DNA from 4 places in the Sporosarcina soli genome. Region 2 is predicted to be linked to each of the others. Evidence: riboswitches for the same ligand, from Rfam matches in the RefSeq annotation. Region 2 holds a riboswitch; each other region holds the start of a gene.
What was found. A riboswitch is a leader RNA that binds a small molecule or an ion and turns the genes downstream of it on or off. The one in region 2 is predicted to bind cyclic di-GMP.

Region 1 (5,171 bases), on a different contig from region 2:
GTCATCAACGACACTTCTATCTATGATCCGCGAACCCGCGATTGGTACAAACAAGCGATGGAACAGAAAGGCGAAATCCTCATATCGAAGCCGTATAAGGATGCGGCCGTGGATGATATAGTTGTCACCATTTCCAAGACAACGAAGGACCATTCAGGTGTCGTTAGCGTCGATATTACGTTGGATTATATTACTAAACTGGCGAAACAAGTATCGATTGGAAAGGAAGGGTATGCCTTTCTGCTAGATGGAGATATGAATTTCATTTCCCATCCGACGGGCGAAGGAGGAACTACGGCCCAAGAGGATTTCTATAAAAAGATGTATGAGCAAAAGCAAGGTACTTTTGATTATACAATTGAAGGTGATGAGCAGTTCATGACTTTCCTGACGAACGAACTGACCGGGTGGAAAATCGGAGGCACGCTCATTACATCCGAAATAGAGGAAGCGGCCGCCCCGATCTTAAACAGGACAAGCGTCGTCATCGGGATTGCCTTATTGGTCGGTGCCCTGATCGTGTTCTTCATTATCCAATCCGTCCTTAGACCGATAAGGGTTTTGAAGGAGCAGGCCCATACCATTAGTAACGGCGATCTGACCGAAGAAATCGAAATCAAGACGAACGACGAGATTGGCCAATTAGGCGAAGCATTTCGTGACATGCAGGAAAGCTTAAGAAACCTGGTCGGTAATATCGAGCACAATACGGAACTTGTTGCAGCTTCCTCTGAAGAATTGACGGCAAGCGCCGAACAGACAATGTATGCGACCGAACATGTAGCAGGAGCGGTTCAAGAAGTGGCGGGCAATGCCGAAAATCAGTTAAACAGCGTCGAGAATAACGTGCTTCTGATCGAACAAGTAACCGAGGGGATCTCGCACATTGCCAATCGTTCCGTAAACGTGACAGAACTTGCCATCCATATGAGGGAACAAGCCGAAATCGGAGGACAGGCGGTTACCAATACCGTGAATCAGATGACTTCCATCCAATCTTCAGTGTCCGAATCAAATCGAATGATCAGCTCCCTCTCCGAACGTTCCAAAGAAGTGGGATCCATTTTAAATGTCATTACCGGGATTGCGGAGCAAACAAACCTACTCGCCTTGAATGCCGCCATCGAAGCAGCAAGAGCAGGCGAACATGGAAAAGGCTTTGCCGTCGTCGCCGACGAAGTGAGAAAGCTGGCCGAACAATCCCAGCAATCCGCCACAGAGATTTTCAACATTATCCGAGGTATTCAAAAAGATACCGAAAACTCCGTCGACATGATGGCAAAAGTAACAGAGGACGTCAAAGAAGGAATGACCATCTCGAACGAAGCAATTGAAAAATTCGAGCAAATCCTGAAAAGCACCCAAGAAATCACTCCGCAAATGGATGACATTTCGAAATCTGCTCAAAACGTCCAAATCGCTATTGATGAATTAAGAGGAACCGCCATTGAACTTGAAAATATGGCAAAAAGCAATGCATCTTCCTCCGAAGAAGTAGCAGCGTCAACCGAACAGCAGCTAGCTTCCATGGAAGAAATCACCGCATCCACCAAAACCCTTTCCACTATGGCAGAGGAATTGCAAGAATTAATTTCTAGTTTTAAGCATTAAACGACAGCATCTATCCTGATAGAACGGGATAGATGCTGTTTTTTCTTTATGGAAAGTACTAGGATTTCATTGATTCCACGTTGGGGGTGGTGATTTTGCGGGGACTTGTTTATGAGCGATGGCTGTTCGGTTTGAGCGCTCTGGGTATCCCTTGAGCACTAGCATACTCGCTTTGGGCGCGGGGGTAATCCTTTGATCACTAGCACACTTGTTTTGAGCGCGCAGGGAAGTCTTTGATCACTAGCACACCCGCTTTGAGCGCGGGGGAGATTCTTTGATCACTAACACACCCGCTTTGAGCGCGTGAGGGAATCTTTGATCTCTACCACACCCGCTTTATGCGCGAGGTGAAATCCTTTGATCGCTAACACACCCGCTTTGAGCGCGCAAATGATTCTATGATCACTAGTACACCCCCTTTAAACAAGTTTTCCTTTCAGCGATTAATCACAAGTTGTTTTTGCTTTTTATCGTTTTTGTTCTGATACATTCTTATGTCGGCTTGGGTGAGGAGGTTGTCCATATTTCCGATTGAGCGCTCAGTTGACGAGTAACCTAGGGAAAGGCCTAATTGTCTTTCTTTGGCCTTTTCATTGAAGTCGGCAATTTGGGCTTCGAATTCTTTGCATAGCATTTCGACTTGTGAAGATGTCTGGTTTGGAAGGATGATGACGAACTCGTCTCCGCCTATTCTGGCTACAGTAGTATTTTCCGAGAAAAATTCATGGATCATTTTGGCGGATGTTTTTATGATTTTATCGCCTTCCACATGTCCAAATGTATCATTGATCCCTTTTAATTCATCCAAATCACAAAGGATGAGTGCAATGGGACAATCGATTTCATTGTTATAACGCTCCATGATTTTCTCAAAGTAATTCCGGTTGTAAAGGCCTGTCAAAATATCATGTGTGCTCAAGTACTGTAGCTCTTGCTGCATCTCCACTTTGTCCGTAATATCTCGGATATAACCAACAATGGCAACCAACTCCCCCTTTTTATAAATAGGGGTGGCATATTCCTCACACCATTTATAGTTTCCGGTATGGTCCCTCCAACGTTGCAAAATGGGCTTACTGAAATCGACCTTGCCCTCCATTTTCTTGAGTAAAAGTGTGCGATCTTCTGGATGAATATAATTAAAAGAGATTTTGGGATTTTGATAGCTCGCCTCTAAAAGTTCAGGGCCCAATAAATCCTCAATGGATGGGCTGACGTAAAGATATTTTGGGCGTGGCTTAAGTTGATAATGATAAATCACATCTTTAGAACTATCGACCAACTCTAGCATCCGACTCATTCTATTTAACCGGCAACCTGATTTAACCTTCAAATATCCTTTGAAGAACTGTGGAATAAGCATTCCTGTTAGCACGCCTAGTGCAAAAAGCACAACCTTCATTGCCATCCCCCTACCCCAATATCAATCGCGCCTCGGCGTGATTGCGTCCAGATTTTGGATTGGGCAAGGCTCAATTCAAAATCTGTGACATCCGCCGGAGGCTTTATATTCATTCAGCAAATACATTTGCTGAATGAATATAAATAGCAGACCAATCGAATGTCGTTTAGTCTGCTGTTCTGTAAACACTATTCGATAGCTGGCTGACTTAGTTCATCGACTTTAGCCCCTCTAGCTTTGCGTCTTCACCTTTCGATGAATTTGCCATTATTGTTTTAATTTTGAAAGTAATTACTAACTACTCTACCGTTCCACGACAACTAGGTCAATAGACTTGCTTGGAATAATTTTCATTTGAATTTTAAAGTTACCTATTTCTTTGGACACCCCCTATTCGTATCCATTCATCGGCTTGGTGAATCTAAGGTAGAAAATGCTTTTAATTCATACTTGACTTATATGAATTACACACTTAAGATAATAAACAATATTATAATTGTATAGCTGACCGAATAATCGGAGGCTCTATGACATTTGCAAATTTGTTTCCAGACAATTTTGTGGGTGTTATGGAGCCTTTTTTACTTACTTAGCAAGGGAATGGAGGAATGAAAACATGACGTCATATGGATGGTGGTTAATCGCTTTTGCCGTACTGTATACAATAGCTCTCATTTTTATCGGTTCGATTTCAAGAAAGAAGTCGGCAAAAGGGGATGGCTATTTTGTTGGCGGCCGGACTTTCAATAAATGGCTCGTCTGCTTTTGTATCACGGGTTTATTTTCCGGATCGACCTTTATCTCCATCGTGGAATTGTCGTATTTAACTGGAATTTCCGCGATATGGTATGGGGTCGCTGAAACAATTCAAATTTTGATCATCGCCTTTGTCATCATCGGTCCTTTTCGGAAAAAGCTCGTCGTCACTGTATCCGGGATGATCGGTGAACGTTACGGGAGAAAAGCGTTAGGAATTAGCGGTGCAATTACCGCTTTCGCTTTTCCGATGTGGTCCGTTGCGACCGCGATTGCTTTTGCATCGGCTGTTCATGTCTTTACGGGCATTTCTTTGTCACTATCGGTCGCGTTTACGGCGCTTCTGCTGTTTGTTTATTTGCAAGCGGGGGGCATGTGGTCAATCGCCTTTACCCAAACGATGAATATGTTTGTGTTCGGCATCATGTTTGTCATTGGCATCATTGCCTTTTTTATTAATCCTGGGATCGCAGGTTTAAAGGAATTGGCGGTTGCCAGTCCAGCGATGTTCGAGTTTAGCAGTGTCGGGGTCCAAGTCATTGTCGTTTGGTTCGGGACATTTTTGGTGAACGTCATTTTGGCACAAGCCGCATTCCAAATGGCATTGTCGTGTCGAACACCTGAAGAAGGGCAAAAAGGATTGAAGTTAGCGGCGATTTTCGGCGTTCCCTTTATCTTGTTGGGAACTTTATTCGGCTTATCAGCTGCGGCCGTAGTGCCAGGATCATCACTTGGATTAGTCGCATTGCCGCAATATTTGATGCAAGTGCTTCCTGCCCCACTAGTCGGCTTGTTTTTCCTTGGCATTTGGGCTTGTGCGCTAGGATGGGGAGCACCTTGCCAGTTTTCCGGTGCGACAAGTTTAGGTAAAGATGTCGGAAGTGCACTATACCCGGCGGCAACTCCACAACAACTTGTGAAATATACAAAAATCTCATTACTTGTGTTGACAGGGCTTATGATCATTTTCGGCGCAATCCGGACGGAACAATCCGCTTGGTGGAATATCCTCGCCTGGACGATGCGCAATTCCGCCACTTTTGCACCGGTCGTCGCCGCTTTGTTCTGGCGATTGGCAACGAAAGAAGCTGTCGTCGGCTCCATGATTGCCGGTTTCCTTTCGGGCATCCTCTGGTATCATCTCGGCGGATGGCTCCCAAATCAATTCTATTTGAATATCCATCCTGTTTGGATCGGAATGTCTGCCAATATTGTAACAATCATGGTCATCACGCTCATTCAATCCGCTAAAGTATTGCAAGTGAACTTATCTGTTTCCAGTGCAAGAAAAGGATACGTTGCCTTGGTGAGCAGCGCGTTGTTATTGTTAGTCGCTACCTTGTTTTTCAAGCCGCTTTACGCTGGCGGACTGATCGGGATCTTCATATTTTCGATCCTCATC
Region 2 (5,171 bases):
CGACACTTCAGAAGACGACTGACGTGATTGTTCAGCTAATTTACGAACTTCATCAGCAACTACCGCAAACCCTTTTCCGTGCTCACCTGCACGAGCCGCTTCAATCGCTGCGTTCAATGCTAATAAATTAATTTGCTCTGAAATCCCCGTAATTACTTTAACAATGTTACCAATTTCATGCGATTTTTCTCCAAGTACATTGATTGCACTAAATGTGGTATTAATTGTTTGATTAAATTGCTCCATTTTCTCCATCGAATCTTTTAACTTTTCGTTACCGTCTTGTGTTAATTCTAACGTCGTATTCGATTGTTCCGAAATTTGGTTTGACCTTATCGATAGTTCTTCAATCGCCTCTGTTATGTCTACGATAGAAGTAGAAGTCTCTTCAGTGGCCACTAATTGCTTTTTTAATCCTTTACCTACCTCATCTATTGCAGCCCTAACAATATCAGCCTTCTCAGTTGCGTATTCCCCGTATTCCGTAAGATTTCCAGCTTTTTCATTCACAGTTTTTGCATATAACTGAAACTGCTCACTAACCTGATCTGCTGATCGTTCCCCCATTTCGTTTATATCCTCATTATTTATAGGTGAACGACGTTTAAGCGCAAAATATTGGTAAGCAAAATACAAAGATGTACATAATAAAACGACTACTATTCCCAGCAAGATAGTTTCCATAAAAATAATCTCCTATTCTATTAACATTAATGCCGAAATTTTACAGCTCTCTTACAATGATATAAATTCCATCTGCTACAGTCGATGGAATATTGCTTAGTCTCTCATTATTTTCATATGTATGGACAATAAAGTTTCCTTCTACATCTTTATATTTCGTCAAGCCGTGAAACTTTTCCATCAAACGTATTGACTTCGGATTTGTTGCTTCACCTAACACCAGTCTTACGCCTTCTTCTGTTGCTTTCTTTATTAACAGATCGCCTAATCTTTGTACAATATCATGACGATCATACTCAGCGATGACACCTAATAAAAATAAATGCAATACCTCTCCGTCTTCCGGATCTTTTCCATAACGTTTTTTATAATCATCTAGGAAACGTGTATCGATATCCGCTAATACACGCATGACTACATTCATGTCAGCAAATGTACCTTCAAAAATATCGTCTTCGATGATTTCAAGAGCCTTCGTATCCCCGACTAACGCGCCTACGACATTTCGTTCGCTATCTAACGCAACAGCACAGTAGCCTTGGTGAGCAATTGACTCGATATATTCCTTCGTAAATTGATAGAAATCTTCGTAAGGTAATTGTAACGCATACCCGATTATCGGTTCTTGCACCCAATTACCAGCAACATCCACTCCAATGAATGTGCTTGCCAAACATGCTGCTGCCTTTTCTATTAAATCTGGTTGGTCCTCTGTAAGAATGTCATATACATATAAATCTTCTAGTGTCTGCATCGTGATGTTCCTTTCAAAATTTGATTAACGTTAGCGCAAAGTTGTTTCAGAAACATGATCGACTACCGTTCCTGGAAAATCAATGGTCTCTAGCGCATTTCGAACTTGTACTTGAGCAATTTTAGACTTAGGATTTACGATCACATTATCTTTAAAGCCAAGTGAAGCATAAAACATGATCGTTTCCCCTAGTCCTGCTGAAACTTTTGAAGGAAGAGGTGATTGGTAAGTTCCGTCCACTACAAACGTATACGCATTTTTTGGAACTTTTGCTACGGTTTCTTGTAAATCCTTTAAATATTCCGCTACAAGATCTTCTTTAATAAACCCTATTACCTGAACATGTACTTCTTTCTTTGCCTCATAAATTGCCATTTTATATTTTGGCTCATCAACAACTAACATCTTTAATCTCCTCCTCTATTACTAATTTTTTTAACAACTGATATTGTAATCTTCCAGCACTTCTTCTACATGAAAAAACTACCCCGACCAAAAATTAGGGGCAGCCAAATAACCACTTCTTATCTTGGCAACCCGACTATCATTTTCCAAGAGGATTTTAGACTCGTAGCTTTGCGTCCTTATCTTTCGATAAGTTTGCCTTTTTCAATTTAAAGAGAAGTAATCGGAATATCACATTAACCTATCAATATAGTAGTATAAACTACTTGTATAATTTTTTCCATATTAGTCCCTTAGACTGAAAAACTCCATATTCCTAAGGGTATTTCTACTCACTTTCTAAGCTACATTGGTAAGAACAAATAAATTTAAAGGGGGATTGCTCGCCGCCTAGTTCCATATGTTCAAACATCATAAAAAGGCAATCCAATTTGATGTGAATCAACGGATTGCCTTGTATTTATGCTTCAATAGCCTATTATAAAACTGAATATTCAGTCTATTCTACGATGTCTTAATCACTTGAGGGCTTACAGTAGATTCAATATCCTGTGAATCGGAATTACGTTGCAATAGAAATGCAGCGCTAAGAATAAGAATTCCTCCGACTATTTGTATAAAATAAAGATTTTGCCCCAAGACAATAGCTGCTAGTATGGCTCCCATGACCGGTTCGAATATCGCCAAAATCGAAGCTTTGGAAGCCCCTATCATTCTTATACCCGTTAACAGCAACATAGTGGGAAGTGCTGCCGCTACAACACCAGCAAAGATCAATATCGGCCAAAGTGAAGCATCATGAAACGGTTGGAGAATAGCCTCCTTTTCCCCGAAAATAAACCCCATAGTCGCGAATACCGTTCCGGCAGCAATGAGGAAAATTGTCGTAGCATACGATGCAGGAACGCTCGGATAACCTTTACGACCGACAAGAAAATAGACGGACATTCCAATTGCGGCAAAGAGTGCTAATCCAATACCAAGCCAATCAAACCTCATTTCTTCCCCAAACATTTGCCCAACGACAGCGAGACTGCTCCCACCCAGAGCAAATAACAGTGCGATGATTTTTTGCTTATTTAGCATTTCACGTCCCGTAACAGCACTGATCAACGTCACGATTGCTGGGTAGATATAAAATAATAGAAATGCCAATGCTACTGTTAAATGAACGAATGCGTAAAAAATTGCTAAACTATAGGACATAAAAGCCAATGCCGCAATAGACAAATTCCTCCATTGCCATCGAGGAATATTCGACAACACTTTTTTCTGATTCCGTTGGCGGCCTACTCCGAATATGAGAAGTACACACATCGTGATGGCCCCAAAGATTTCTCTCCATGCCCCAAAAGCGATTGGACTCACACCAGCTTCATATGCAATATTGGTCAAGGTTCCTAGGCTCGAAAAGAGTGCTGATGCGAACAGTACTATTAATATTCCCGTAAGTTGTTGTTTTTTCAAATCAGAATTAGAAATCATAGGCTGCCCTAATCCACTTTTCTCCATATTATTGTCCACCTCTCCATTGTCATATAAGGTTATACAATTTTTCACAGAGTCGCCGCACCTTAACCTATCCTTGTTTTCATTCTGGTACTGACTATCCTGAATAAAGTAAAATCATATAATTTATTTTGAACCAACTGTTGGGCATATACTTGATCCTGTCACATGTCTTGCGGCAGTACCTAGCATATAATCAATATTTTCAGATGCCATGGCCATTTTTACGGTTTCCGAACGAATATGCATTAATTCTGCAGGCCAATTTGAGGCAGCAGCCCCGTATATTTTTGACCAAATTTGAGTCTTATCTGCAATCGGTTTCATAATATCTTCCCAATTTTTAAGGGCTGTCTCTATATCATCGTTCTCCAGTTGTTTAGCAAGTTCCAACGCACTTGTCATGCTAACTCCTGCCCCTTGTCCTAAATTAGGCTCCATTCCATGCGCAGCATCGCCAAGAATCGCCACTTTCCCTGCCGACCAGGTTTTTAGGTAAATATAGTAGAAGTATTGATCTAATCTTAAATAATCGATACGTTCTATGACAGATTTCAGGTGGGGGAATGATGAAAGCCAAGCATCTTTATTAATAGGATCAGAAAGTCCTTCGCTATCTGTAGATGGCGATGTCAAATATACATACCGATATTGATCTGTAGATGGAGCTATCCCAATTCGGCGGAAACCATTCCAATGCTCCATTGCGATTCCTATCTCATCTGCATCTGTTTTTGGTATTAAAGCTCTTAATGCTCCATTACTTACTTTTTCAACCGTACACTCAATATGAATCGAATTTCGAATTCTTGAGTTGATGCCATCTGCTGCTACTACTAAATCCGCTTTCACTATTTCCCTATTAGCCAATGTAATCGTTCCTGACGAAGCCGCTGATATCACACGAGCATCCGTCTCTATCCGCACACCTAACTCCTGGGCCTTCCTTACTAGAGCACTATGAATCTCTTTACGCGGTATCACACAGAAGCGATTTTCTTCGCTGAATACTGTGGAATGCAATACATCTTGTGTTTCATCCATCATGTTTAAACTCTGAATAAACTCCACGTTCTGACATACTTCATCAAACACGTCAATCGATTCCAATACTTTCAATCCATTTTCCCACAAATAAAGCCCCGCCCCAATTTCTCTAAGTTCCGAAGATCTTTCAAATATTTGTACATCCCAACCACGTTGAGCTAGTGCTATTCCCAAAGTTAAACCTGATAATCCTGCCCCAGCAATACTTACTCTTTTTTTTGCCATTTTAATGCCTCCTTATAAAATTTCTTATAGGAAATAAAGAAGAAATCCCAATATTTTCCCGGGAAATAATATTGGGATGTGAGGATAGGACTATATAAGATTAGAGATTGAAAGATATTCTTTGATATGTTCCACAACTTTTTCCGGTGATTCAAGGGTAGGAAAATGTGTTTCGCCTGGGATCATCTTAAAATCAAACCAAGTGTTCTGCTCCGCAAATCGACTTTGCAATTCTTCGTAACCATCTTCCGCAGCCTGTGAGTAGATATGCACAATAGGACGCTTCTCTTTTAGAGCCGCCATCCGTTTAAGCGGCGAACCCCATTTTTGATATGATTCTTCGATTACTCGGCAGGAACGTTCCCACATATCGTAGCCGAAACTGGCCATTTCCTTATTAAGATGGTTTTTGACAGCACGATTAGTACTAACACCTTGCCAATGGTTAAATATATTTTGTCTACCTGAAAACCACTGTTCGGGATTTTGCATATCTTGCAAGTCTTTGATAAATTCTTTCCCTGCCTCAGTCATGATCCAATCGATC
Region 3 (5,171 bases), on a different contig from region 2:
GAATCGGGAGAGTATACCTCAAAACGCCATCCACGCTCTCATTGAACTGTTTGATGAACTCTATAACTTTTCACTGATTTATAAGGAAGATGAAGCGACACGAATAATGGAAGCCGCTAAACAGATAAAAGCGCTGATTCATAGATGGACAAAAGAAACGGGGGAAATAGATCCTGAGAAAGCCAAAGATATTGCCAAACTGCTCGAGTACATCAATGAGGACGGACATTTTTTTGAAAAGCTTCAAAACGGCAAAGGTATGGATGAGCGGCAATTTGAAAGAATTTATAATGAATTGGAATCCATTTCCAACCAGATTTATGGATGGGAAACCTTGCCGAAAGTATTGGTTAATATGCTAATCGATCTTTGCGAAATGGATTTGTATGCTTCTCAGTATCAAGAACAGCAAGAGCAGGCAGAAAAGATTTATGATGCACACGAACGAATAATGACTTTACTGATTGGATGAGCCTGAGCCGTTTATAAGCTTTTAAAGGGGCAGATAGTAGAGTGTAATGTCCCCCTAGCCACTCATGGTTGAGTAGCTAGGGGGATTTTTTATGAGGGGAAATTGTAAAACCTTTTTACAATGGTCCATCACATGATCAATCTCTGGGCAACGAGACCAAGCAGTAATCCTAAAAAGATAGAGGATAATGTCCCTAACAGGAAATATTCCGCCCAATTTCGATCATCCAACTGCTTGAACCGTGCAATCGACTTGGCAGCGATAATAAAAGCGATAGACGGATAGGCACCGATCATCGTTAATAAGATAACGAGCAATCTTTCGATGTAGCCAATGAGATTTCCACGTGAACGGAGAGGAGTGGTGTACGTAAAATAATGGTATTCTTCTGTAAAACTATTCTCCATATTAGGTTGAGCTTTTTCTTTCGCAGCAATAATTTGATTTTTTAGCGTCAGTTCGCCTTCGAAGTTTGCAAACTCTGAAGGCAAAGAGCCAACGATGAATTTAACGATATGACCACTGACACTTGTCGCTAAAATAAAAATGATAATGAGCAATAATAACGCGTTAAGCGGATCTAATTTGCTTGTCCCAAACAATTCTAAAATACGAGTAGTCATTACCACAACTTCCATATGAAAGAAAATGATACAGGTACTGAGTAACATTACGATATGAAGAAGTTGATCGAATAGGAAAAAGCCAAGTTTTTTCAAACTATCATTTGTGTTTCTTTTAATGGAGTCCACTAGTTTTATTTTCAGCAAGTCAATGAAAAGATGTGAGACACAGATAAAAAGTAATGGGAAAATAAAATACTCAACCATGTTCCTAAACTCGTAATAATACCCCCATACGATGGCAAGCGCTATTCCTGTAGTAAATAGATGGTGAAGAAAATGTTTCTTGAAATGTTTTATTTTATGTTTCACCATTTTATCCGTTTGTAACCAAAAGTCAGCAATTAAATGTGCGAGAAGTAGCAGCAGGACAGTCATCATTTTCCTCCCTCAATGTTTGGAAAATAATCATGAAGCTGATCGCTCACAATCTGTCGTATGTTCCTTTGTAATGAACCACTTGCGCTATACGGATTCAACTTATGATCAGTTTCTAAAGAATTTAATACGTTTACAATGTTATGAAAAGCATCCAGGATAGCTTCTGTTTTGCCTTTTTTCATATGACTTGAAACAGTAGATGCTGTTCTCCCCAAATAGTGACTCACTTTATTTTGTTGAGTAAGGATTAAGAACAAAGAACAGACAAGCGATTGGATTTCTGTTTGTTCATTTATTTGTTCTTGTTGCAAAGTTAAAATCACATTTAGCAACGTTTCAAACTGACTTCCAAATACATTGAATCCTTCGGGTGACTTTTCATCTGAAAAATCCGCCAACCGAAAGTGAAATTGAGCTCTATTTTGTTGTTTTTTCAAGAAATCATTTGCCTCTCTAGCTTGTTTCATTAACGGATGAATCCAAGTTTCTACGTTCAAAGTGTTAACGTCATCTTGTATATCACCAAAAGACAGACCGAAATAGGGTTTATGATTTGAGAATTTCCAAACACGGCTCAAATAAAAAGCAAGCGTATAAGCTGTTGCATAGCCATTACTCACCACGACGAGTTCATCGCCAGCCCGGTGGGTGATTTGCGTCGCAACAATATTTTGTGTCCACTTAGCTATACGTACCTCTAATTGCTGAAGATATTCACTTAATTCACTTCCGATATTTCCCTTAGACGAATGACTGACGTCCATAATGAAAACAGAAATTGGATTCGTCATCAATAAACAACACCTTCCCAGCATCAATTGTAGCATTAAGTTCGATGATATCATCAAATATATCAGTAATTCGATTAAACAGTCAAACTTGTAGAATGTTCGATTATACAATCGAATTTACATATAGATTCACTTATCACTACGAGGATGAGCTTAAACAACCGGCAGAGGCAGAAAAATTGACGAGGTACATGAACGAATTGTGACATTACTTATTGGTTGTCCTACTTTGTGCAATGAAATCTAGATTTGTGCTTGATTATTAGGAGATTATAACTATAATAAAATTAGTTACTTATGAAAATAGCAAAATAAAAGAATAATGGAGCAATGAACAGCATTTGTATTTGGGCACTTAAATGACTGGGAGCAAGTAGTGCAACCGACCTTGATTTTTTCAGGGTCTTTTTTTATGATTGCGGTAAAACATCTCAAATTGGACAAACTTATAATGCTGTTCAAACGCTTGAGACACAAGCTGTTTTTGTACTAAAGAAAAATGCATATTTGTCCGAGGAGATACAGCTCTTGCAGGTATTACCAAGTAAATAATATAAATATGAGGAGCATAATTTATGAGTCTTTTTTTCAGAAAATCTATATCTTGGGATGAACAAATAAAGTTTACTAATTCCAACTTATCAAATGTAGGAGAAAGAGCAAAAGAACGCCTGAATTTCTTAGGTATCGACCAAGATACGTTACAAATTGTAAAAGAGTCAGCGGATTTTCTTGCCCCTTTTAAGGATGAGATGATTGACAAGTTTTATGAAAGGATCCAGTCTGTCGAGGGTCTACATAAGATTATTAACGAATATTCTACAATTGATCGATTAAGAAAAACGATGGGGAAGTATCTTGATCAATTTTTAGAAGCAGAAATTAATAAAGAGTATATCATGACCCGTATCCGTATCGGCCAAGTGCATAGTCGCATCAATTTAACAGCTGAAAATTTTATTTCTGCCCATCATTTGCTTCTTCAAGTAATGACGGCTGTCTTAATCGAAAAACTATACCATAAACCTGCTCGGATGATGGAGAGTATAATTGCCGTCCAAAAGTTAGCTGCATATGACCAACAGCTAATCGTAGAAGTGTATATGGAACATACATTTAAGCATTTCCTATTTGGTGTTTCGGATATGTTGAATGAGATAACAGATATTGATACGACGAAACAACTCATTTATAGTATAGAAAAACAAATGGATGAAACACATAATGTTACTGCAGCTACTGATCAAATGAGTGCCTCCATACAAGAAGTTGCAAATTATGCGATAAAAGTGGCGGAGGGGACAGATGATGCTGTACAATCTGCTGAAAAAAGTCGGCTAGCTGTAGATGAAACGACAACGGACATTCTTCAAGTTGGAAAAGTGTACGAAGAAATTGTGAACGGGGTAACAAGACTTGGTCAGGAAATCGACCATACCCAAGACATTGTCCAAGTGATTAAAGGGATCGCTGACCAAACCAATTTACTCGCGTTAAATGCAAGTATTGAAGCTGCGAGAGCGGGAGAACACGGACAAGGATTTTCCGTGGTTGCTTCTGAAGTCCGTAAATTATCTGAACATACAAAAGAACAAATCGTAAAAATCAACGAAAATATGGAATCTTTGCAAAGGGTTTCTTCAGAAGTAATCGATGAAATCACCAAAACCTCTAAATTAGTAGAAAAAAGCGTCACAGGGGCAGAGAACACAAGCCAAGCATTAGTTCATATTGTCGAAATGATGCAAGGGATTAACGAAGCAACATCGCAAATAGCAGCCATGAGCGAGGAACAAACTTCCACGACTGTAGATATTGCTTCTAGAAATTCTTCTATTTATGATAATAGTGTACAAGCTCGAGAAATCTCACATCAAACTGCGAAAACACTCTTTGATTTAAGTAATAAAATGGATAATTATCGTAAAACGTTCTTTGAGATAAATGTCAAACTTACTTCTAAAGATATAGTGAAAGTCGCGAAAACAGACCATCTATTATGGAAGTGGCGCGTATATAACTTAATATTAGGAGTCGAAACGATTGATTTGAAAGAAGTAACATCTCATGAAATGTGCCGATTAGGTCAGTGGTATTATGGAGATTTACCTGATCATATAAAACAAAAAGATGCTTTCAAACAACTCGAAATACCACATAAAGAAGTTCACGAAAATGCAAAATTAGTTGTTGAATGTCATAACAGAAATGATCTGTACGGGGTTGAAATGGGCTTCAAACAATTAGAAGAAGCTTCTGAGAAAGTTATTACTTTACTATGCGAATTAGAGGACGAATTAGAAAAAGATCTCTAAGTTTTATTTCATTTGATCGTTCAACATATTGCCAAAAAAACTGCCTGGAAACTGAACTGGGTAGTTTTTTAATATTGAACATTAACTTTGAGGGAGGCCATTTTAGAAGTGGTCTTCCGTTTAAAAATATTTTAGTTTACATAATATATATTATCGATAGTTGTGTTTCGTTGAATAAGTATACTTGGAACAGTGAGATAAAATGCAGAATTGCTGTAAATAGACATAAATGTTTAGGCTTGGACTTCTTAAATACATTCTAAAATTGTTTAGACAAAAAAATATACAGATACCTAAAATGCTGCTGGTTTCTGTATATCCCCATTATTATTAATTGAATTTAAAAATCTGTAGTTCGACCAAAATCCAAGAATCTATTTCCTGAAGATTATACTTTACTAACAGTTCTTCAGCTTCAATCATTTATTAAATGCACCTCCGAATTAATTCCAAAATAGTTGGAATCTAAATCAGCATATATTTCTCCTATGAATAGCAACAAAGCTATATTCGAAAGTAATGTTTCAATATTTAATCCTGAGGATATGTTAAGTAATTGTTGGATTGATGTCTTCTTATCTCTTTTAAT
Region 4 (5,171 bases), on a different contig from region 2:
CAAACTATGCTTCAAAGAGAATGGAAAAGCTTACGCCACAGTGCCAATTTTGCATCAGCACAAGGCTTAAAAATATGGGGAAATATGATTGTCACATCCGAACGTATGACAAGCTCATAGTCCCTACACACAACCCTAATTCTAAATAGAAATAGAATCAAAAGGAACACGTAATGGTTTCAAAAAACAGGTGCGCGTTCCTTTTAATGTAGGGATAAACTTATTTTTTTAATTTTAACTCGTCCACAGCAGTGTATCCTGCTTGATTAGCACCCTCCATAAAGTTAGGGAATTTGAGCGCTAATTCACTACTAGCAAAAACGACATTTTCATGCGGCCTAACTCAAAATAATGTCCATTTTCATGTATGATGGAATCTATCTTACCCCCAATGCGTTCAGTCGCCTCTAATAATACAAATGGAGTGTTTTGTTCTTTCAATTTCTTAGCAGCACTTAGGCCTGCTAAACCAGCACCGATAATAATGACTTGTTTGTGCATCTTACAAACCACCGTTTGGATAAATCATAATTTTTTCGCCGTTTTCATCTACTTCTTCTGTAAAGGAGAAACCAAATTTTTGATACAGTTGGATCGCCACTTTATTTTGCTCAAATACGCTCAAATATACAGGTTGGTTAGGGTAGAGTTCGAGTAAATCTTCTAGAAGTGCGCGGAAAAAGTAGCGTCCGAGTCCCTTCCCCTGAAAGCGCTCGTCAATTAAATAGCGGTCGAGCCAAATTTGTTCATCAAATTTTCCATACATCGAAAAACCAATAATTTCTCCATTTTCATATAAAGCTAAGGGAATATAACGTGTGTCTTTTTCAGCATCTGCTAAACAATGGCTGACAGGCTCGATAAATCCCTGCTGTTGCTCTGCAATTTTTAATTCTAAAACCTCTTTTTTGTTCGAGTCTGTAATAGCTCGAATCCCAGTAAACATAATGTCAAAACCTTTCTTTCTTTTGTATATATAACTTAAGCTATATAGTTACTATATAATCAAGAGAGGAGACTTCGCATGTCTGAAAAATATTTGATCCCCAACATCAATTAAATACTAATTTGAAGTTATATTTTTGACCTCATTTATCTGAAACTTTATACACGGTAAACAAAAAGCTACTTTTTCACTGGTTTTGAACCATTGTTATGATCCGTTATTCATAGGTTAACAGTCGGGACTGGTTAAAAAGCCTTGAAGTTTGTAGAGCTACATGAGATTATAAGTGAGTGCAATTTAATACTAAAACTATAGAAGTTAAAGGCAAACTGTTCTGAAAGGGCAGGACGCAAAGCTTAGGGTCTAAAGTTTAGGGATTAATCCAAGGTCTTAAAATCTAAACAATGATCGCCTGGTTACCAAATTTATGTATTAATATATATAAATCCTTTGGCTATTCTATTTAAATAGAATAGCTTTTTGAGTGTTTAAAACGGTCTGGAATGAATTTGGCGAAAAGACATAGTTAGAAAGGAATGTAAAAATGAAGATAAAAAGGATTTCTTTCAAAGCAAAGTTATTAGTTTTCTCTTTACTACTATCACTAGTACCAATTGTTTTTATTGGAGTCTTAGTTAATAAAACAGTTAGCCAAAAAACTAAGGATGATTATATCAGTTTCAGCGAGAAAGAAATTAAACAGGTGGACAATGGAATTTCTCTATACTTTGAAACGATTAGGGAAAATGTCAATTTATTAGCTAATGATCCTTCCGTTTTAAATGCCGATTCAAGTATTACGTCTTATAAAGATATAGCGGGAGAAGGCTCAATTGATATGACCCCTTCAAAAAATGGGGATAAGGAGAAAGCCATTTTTAATGTGTTTTCTCAATTTAGTAATAGTCATCCTAAAGCCTCCTATGTTTATATGGGTACATCGGATGGAGGTTATGTCCAATATCCCGAGGGACCCGTACCAGCTGGTTTCGATCCTAGTGACCGTCCTTGGTATACCACAGCTATTGAATATCCAGGAGAGGTAAAATTAACGAGCGCTTATGAGGCAACTGGCATAGAAGGAATTATAGTAAGTAATGTAGTATCGATTGAAAAAGATGGAAAACAAACAGGCGTGCTAGGCTTAGATGTTAGTCTGGAAGGCTTAACAGATATTATCAAGGAAATCAGTATAGGTAAAAATGGTTATGTAATTCTCGCACAAGAAGATGGAACAATTCTTGCGCATCCAAAAGATCCTAAATTGAACTTCCAACCAATTTCTAATCTAAACATCCCCTCATTAAAAGATTTAAGCAAAGATGGCACATTTGAAACCGAATTAGATGGAGAAGATTATGTATTAAACACAATCACATCAGATATCGATGGCTGGAAGTATATTGCTGTCATAAAGAAAGACGAAATATTAAGTACGGCGATTTTCATACGTTCAATGATATTCATTATAGGTGGGATTTTTGCGGTTCTAGCCGTAATTGCTTCTATTCTTATGAGTCTACGTATAACGAAGAGAATTAATAAGATTAGTGATCTGTCTTTAGCGATGTCAAATGGTGATTTGACTCAACAAATCACGGTTAAGGTGAATGATGAAATCGGGGATATGGCTGAGAATTTCAATACGATGTCTAACAGTTTAAAAGAAACAATCAAAAAAATCTCTCAGGAATCTCAACAATTATCTGCGACATCTGAGGAGCTGGCAGCATCTTCGATTGAGAATCAAACAGTCTCCAATGAAATATCCGAATCGATCCAACTTGTTGCAACTGGAACGGATGAACAGGATGCCGCTATGAAAAATGCGGTAGGTATTATCAACGAAGTGTTTAAGCATGTTGATGACGTGACAGTGAGCATGAACAATGTAAGTAATTCTATCCATTATTCAACGGAAACTGCTAAACAGGGCAGTGATGTCGTTGAACAAACTGTGAATCAGATGGTTGAAATTGATAAAAATGTAAGTTCTTCTGCTAATAAAATTAGCATGTTAAATGAAAAATCAAATGAAATTAGACAGATCAGCTTAATCATACAGTCCATTTCGGAACAAACGAATTTATTAGCTTTGAATGCTGCAATTGAAGCTGCAAGAGCTGGCGAACATGGAAAGGGATTTGCTGTAGTGGCGGATGAAGTTCGAAAACTCGCAGAGCAATCCAGCAACTCGGCATTGCAGATCAATGAAATTATTCAAGATATTGAAGAGGGCATTGAAGATTCGATGGGTCTTGTAAATCTAGGGGTAAGCTCGGCTAAAGAAGGAATGAAGCTTGTGAATGAAAGCGGGAAGGCGTTTGGAGAAATTAAGGATTCCATTCTCGCAGGCACAACAAAAATAGCCGAGGTCGGCAAAGCAATGGAAAACATGAAGAATCATATAGCTGAAGTCGTAGTTCACATAGAAGAAGTTTCAAAAACGAGTATCGAAGTAAATAATTATTCCCAAAACGTCGCGGCATCCTCCGAAGAAATGAGTGCCTCAATGGAAGAGGTTTCATCGGTTTCCCAAGAGTTAGCTAGGATGTCAAATGAATTGGAAGTAGCCATCCAGCAATTTAAACTGTAAAAGTATGATTTCTATTAAACCAATAACAAATAGGAGTATTTTGGATTTCCATTCATATTCCTACATAACTTATAACCTTGTTTTTCATGTACGTTCATATTGTATAAACTATCCTTGAATGTTTTTATATATTTTCCAGAAGAAAAATTTTTATGTTTTATGTAATTTAGATTAGGGAGGAAACAACATGTTTAAAGTAGTAAGTCGTGTTATAACCTTGGTAGCCCTTATGGCAGTAATGGCCGTGCTTCCATTGGCAAGTGTTTCTGCAGAAGAAACCAAATTTGATCCATTTGAAAAGAGTATTAGAGAAATTTCGGATGCTTTGGAAAACAATCAAATTACCTCAGAGCAGTTGGTTACGTATTATCTAGAACGTATAAAAGCCTATGACAAGCAAGGCCCTACGATTAATTCGTTTACTAACATTAATGAAGAAGCGATAGAGATTGCAAAGCAATTGGACGCAGAGAGACAAAGTAAAGGTGCGAGAAGTGTACTACATGGTATTCCAATCGTTGTTAAAGATAATTTTGACGTAAAAGGAATGCCTACAACAGCAGGTTCTGTTGCATTAAAGGAAGCTTATCCTGTAAAAGATGCTTTTACCATTCAGAAACTGAAGGATGCAGGAGCCATTATCATTGGAAAAACAAATATGTCAGAGTTCGCAGCATCATATGGAAGATTAGGCTATAGCTCTTTGGGCGGTTTAACTTTGAATCCTTACAACCTTCAACGTGATGCTTCCGGTTCCAGCAGTGGAACTGCTGCGGCAGTCACAGCAAACTTCGGTGTATTTGGATTAGGGACGGATACATCTGGATCTGTTAGAGGACCATCTCATGTTACGGGGTTAGTTGGGATCAGACCAACGCTCGGTTTAATAAGTCGTGATGGAGTCGTTCCGTCCTCGTTAAATTTTGATACGCCTGGTCCAATGGCTAGGTCTGTAGAAGATGTAGCCATTGCTTTGAGTTTCATGGCTGGAGTCGATGAGAAGGATGATCAAACATTAGCAGCAAAGGAACATATCGTTGAAGATTATAGTAAGTCTTTAGACAATACGGCCCTGAAAAATGCAAGAGTTGGGGTAGCTGTTGACTTTTTTGGAGATAACGCTGAAGTGGATTCGATTACGAATGAAGCCTTGAAGAAAATGGAGGAAATGGGGACAGAAATTATCCCGGTATCTTTCTCAGAGATGACACAGTATCTGTGGACACCTATTATTGGACCGATTAACGAAGCAAATTTTAAGGTTCAATTGGAGAAGTATTTAACACAGTTCCCAGACAGTCTGCCAAAAACGCTAGAAGAAATCATCAAAATCAGTGAATCGCCAGAAGTTTTGAATTCAGCAACACCAGTCAATCCAGCAGGTCTGGAAGGGCTAAAAACGAATTTGAAACAAGCTCCATTTAAAGACACGCCAGAATACAATCAGTTAGTAACGCAAGCTATTCCTAATGCTCGTGATGAAGTGCAATCCATAATGGAAAAGGAAAACTTGGATGCAATTGTTTTTCCAACAATGTCATGTCCTGCATCTCCAAGATTCGATCAGGAAGATCCGACATATGTATGTGAAGCCTATGATACGTATGCCGCGGGTTATATAGCGTCAGC

Region 1: linked by a shared signal. The riboswitch ahead of ACFPRA_RS08985 (sensor domain-containing diguanylate cyclase) and the one ahead of ACFPRA_RS21700 (hypothetical protein) in region 2 are both predicted to bind cyclic di-GMP.
Region 3: linked by a shared signal. The riboswitch ahead of ACFPRA_RS00795 (methyl-accepting chemotaxis protein) and the one ahead of ACFPRA_RS21700 (hypothetical protein) in region 2 are both predicted to bind cyclic di-GMP.
Region 4: linked by a shared signal. The riboswitch ahead of ACFPRA_RS13905 (methyl-accepting chemotaxis protein) and the one ahead of ACFPRA_RS21700 (hypothetical protein) in region 2 are both predicted to bind cyclic di-GMP.

What each region holds. Positions count from the first base shown of each region.
Region 1 covers NZ_JBHSNO010000005.1:1,027,422-1,032,592, forward strand. The annotation lists gene ACFPRA_RS08980 (methyl-accepting chemotaxis protein) at 1-1,611, shown strand, start outside; gene ACFPRA_RS08985 (sensor domain-containing diguanylate cyclase) at 2,048-3,013, opposite strand; cyclic di-GMP riboswitch class I at 3,205-3,289, opposite strand; gene ACFPRA_RS08990 (sodium:solute symporter family protein) at 3,630-5,171, shown strand, end outside.
Region 2 covers NZ_JBHSNO010000016.1:213,337-218,507, forward strand. The annotation lists gene ACFPRA_RS21690 (methyl-accepting chemotaxis protein) at 1-684, opposite strand, end outside; gene ACFPRA_RS21695 (hypothetical protein) at 725-1,438, opposite strand; gene ACFPRA_RS21700 (hypothetical protein) at 1,469-1,843, opposite strand; cyclic di-GMP riboswitch class I at 1,967-2,053, opposite strand; gene ACFPRA_RS21705 (DMT family transporter) at 2,348-3,355, opposite strand; gene ACFPRA_RS21710 (FAD-dependent oxidoreductase) at 3,479-4,624, opposite strand; gene ACFPRA_RS21715 (alpha/beta fold hydrolase) at 4,715-5,171, opposite strand, start outside.
Region 3 covers NZ_JBHSNO010000001.1:181,907-187,077, reverse strand. The annotation lists gene ACFPRA_RS00810 (hypothetical protein) at 1-472, shown strand, start outside; gene ACFPRA_RS00805 (DUF3307 domain-containing protein) at 601-1,473, opposite strand; gene ACFPRA_RS00800 (hypothetical protein) at 1,473-2,267, opposite strand; cyclic di-GMP riboswitch class II at 2,583-2,664, shown strand; gene ACFPRA_RS00795 (methyl-accepting chemotaxis protein) at 2,843-4,582, shown strand; gene ACFPRA_RS00790 (TnsA endonuclease N-terminal domain-containing protein) at 4,998-5,171, opposite strand, start outside.
Region 4 covers NZ_JBHSNO010000007.1:42,062-47,232, forward strand. The annotation lists gene ACFPRA_RS13895 (NAD(P)-binding protein) at 301-501, opposite strand; gene ACFPRA_RS13900 (GNAT family N-acetyltransferase) at 503-946, opposite strand; cyclic di-GMP riboswitch class I at 1,260-1,370, shown strand; gene ACFPRA_RS13905 (methyl-accepting chemotaxis protein) at 1,491-3,542, shown strand; gene ACFPRA_RS13910 (amidase family protein) at 3,730-5,171, shown strand, end outside.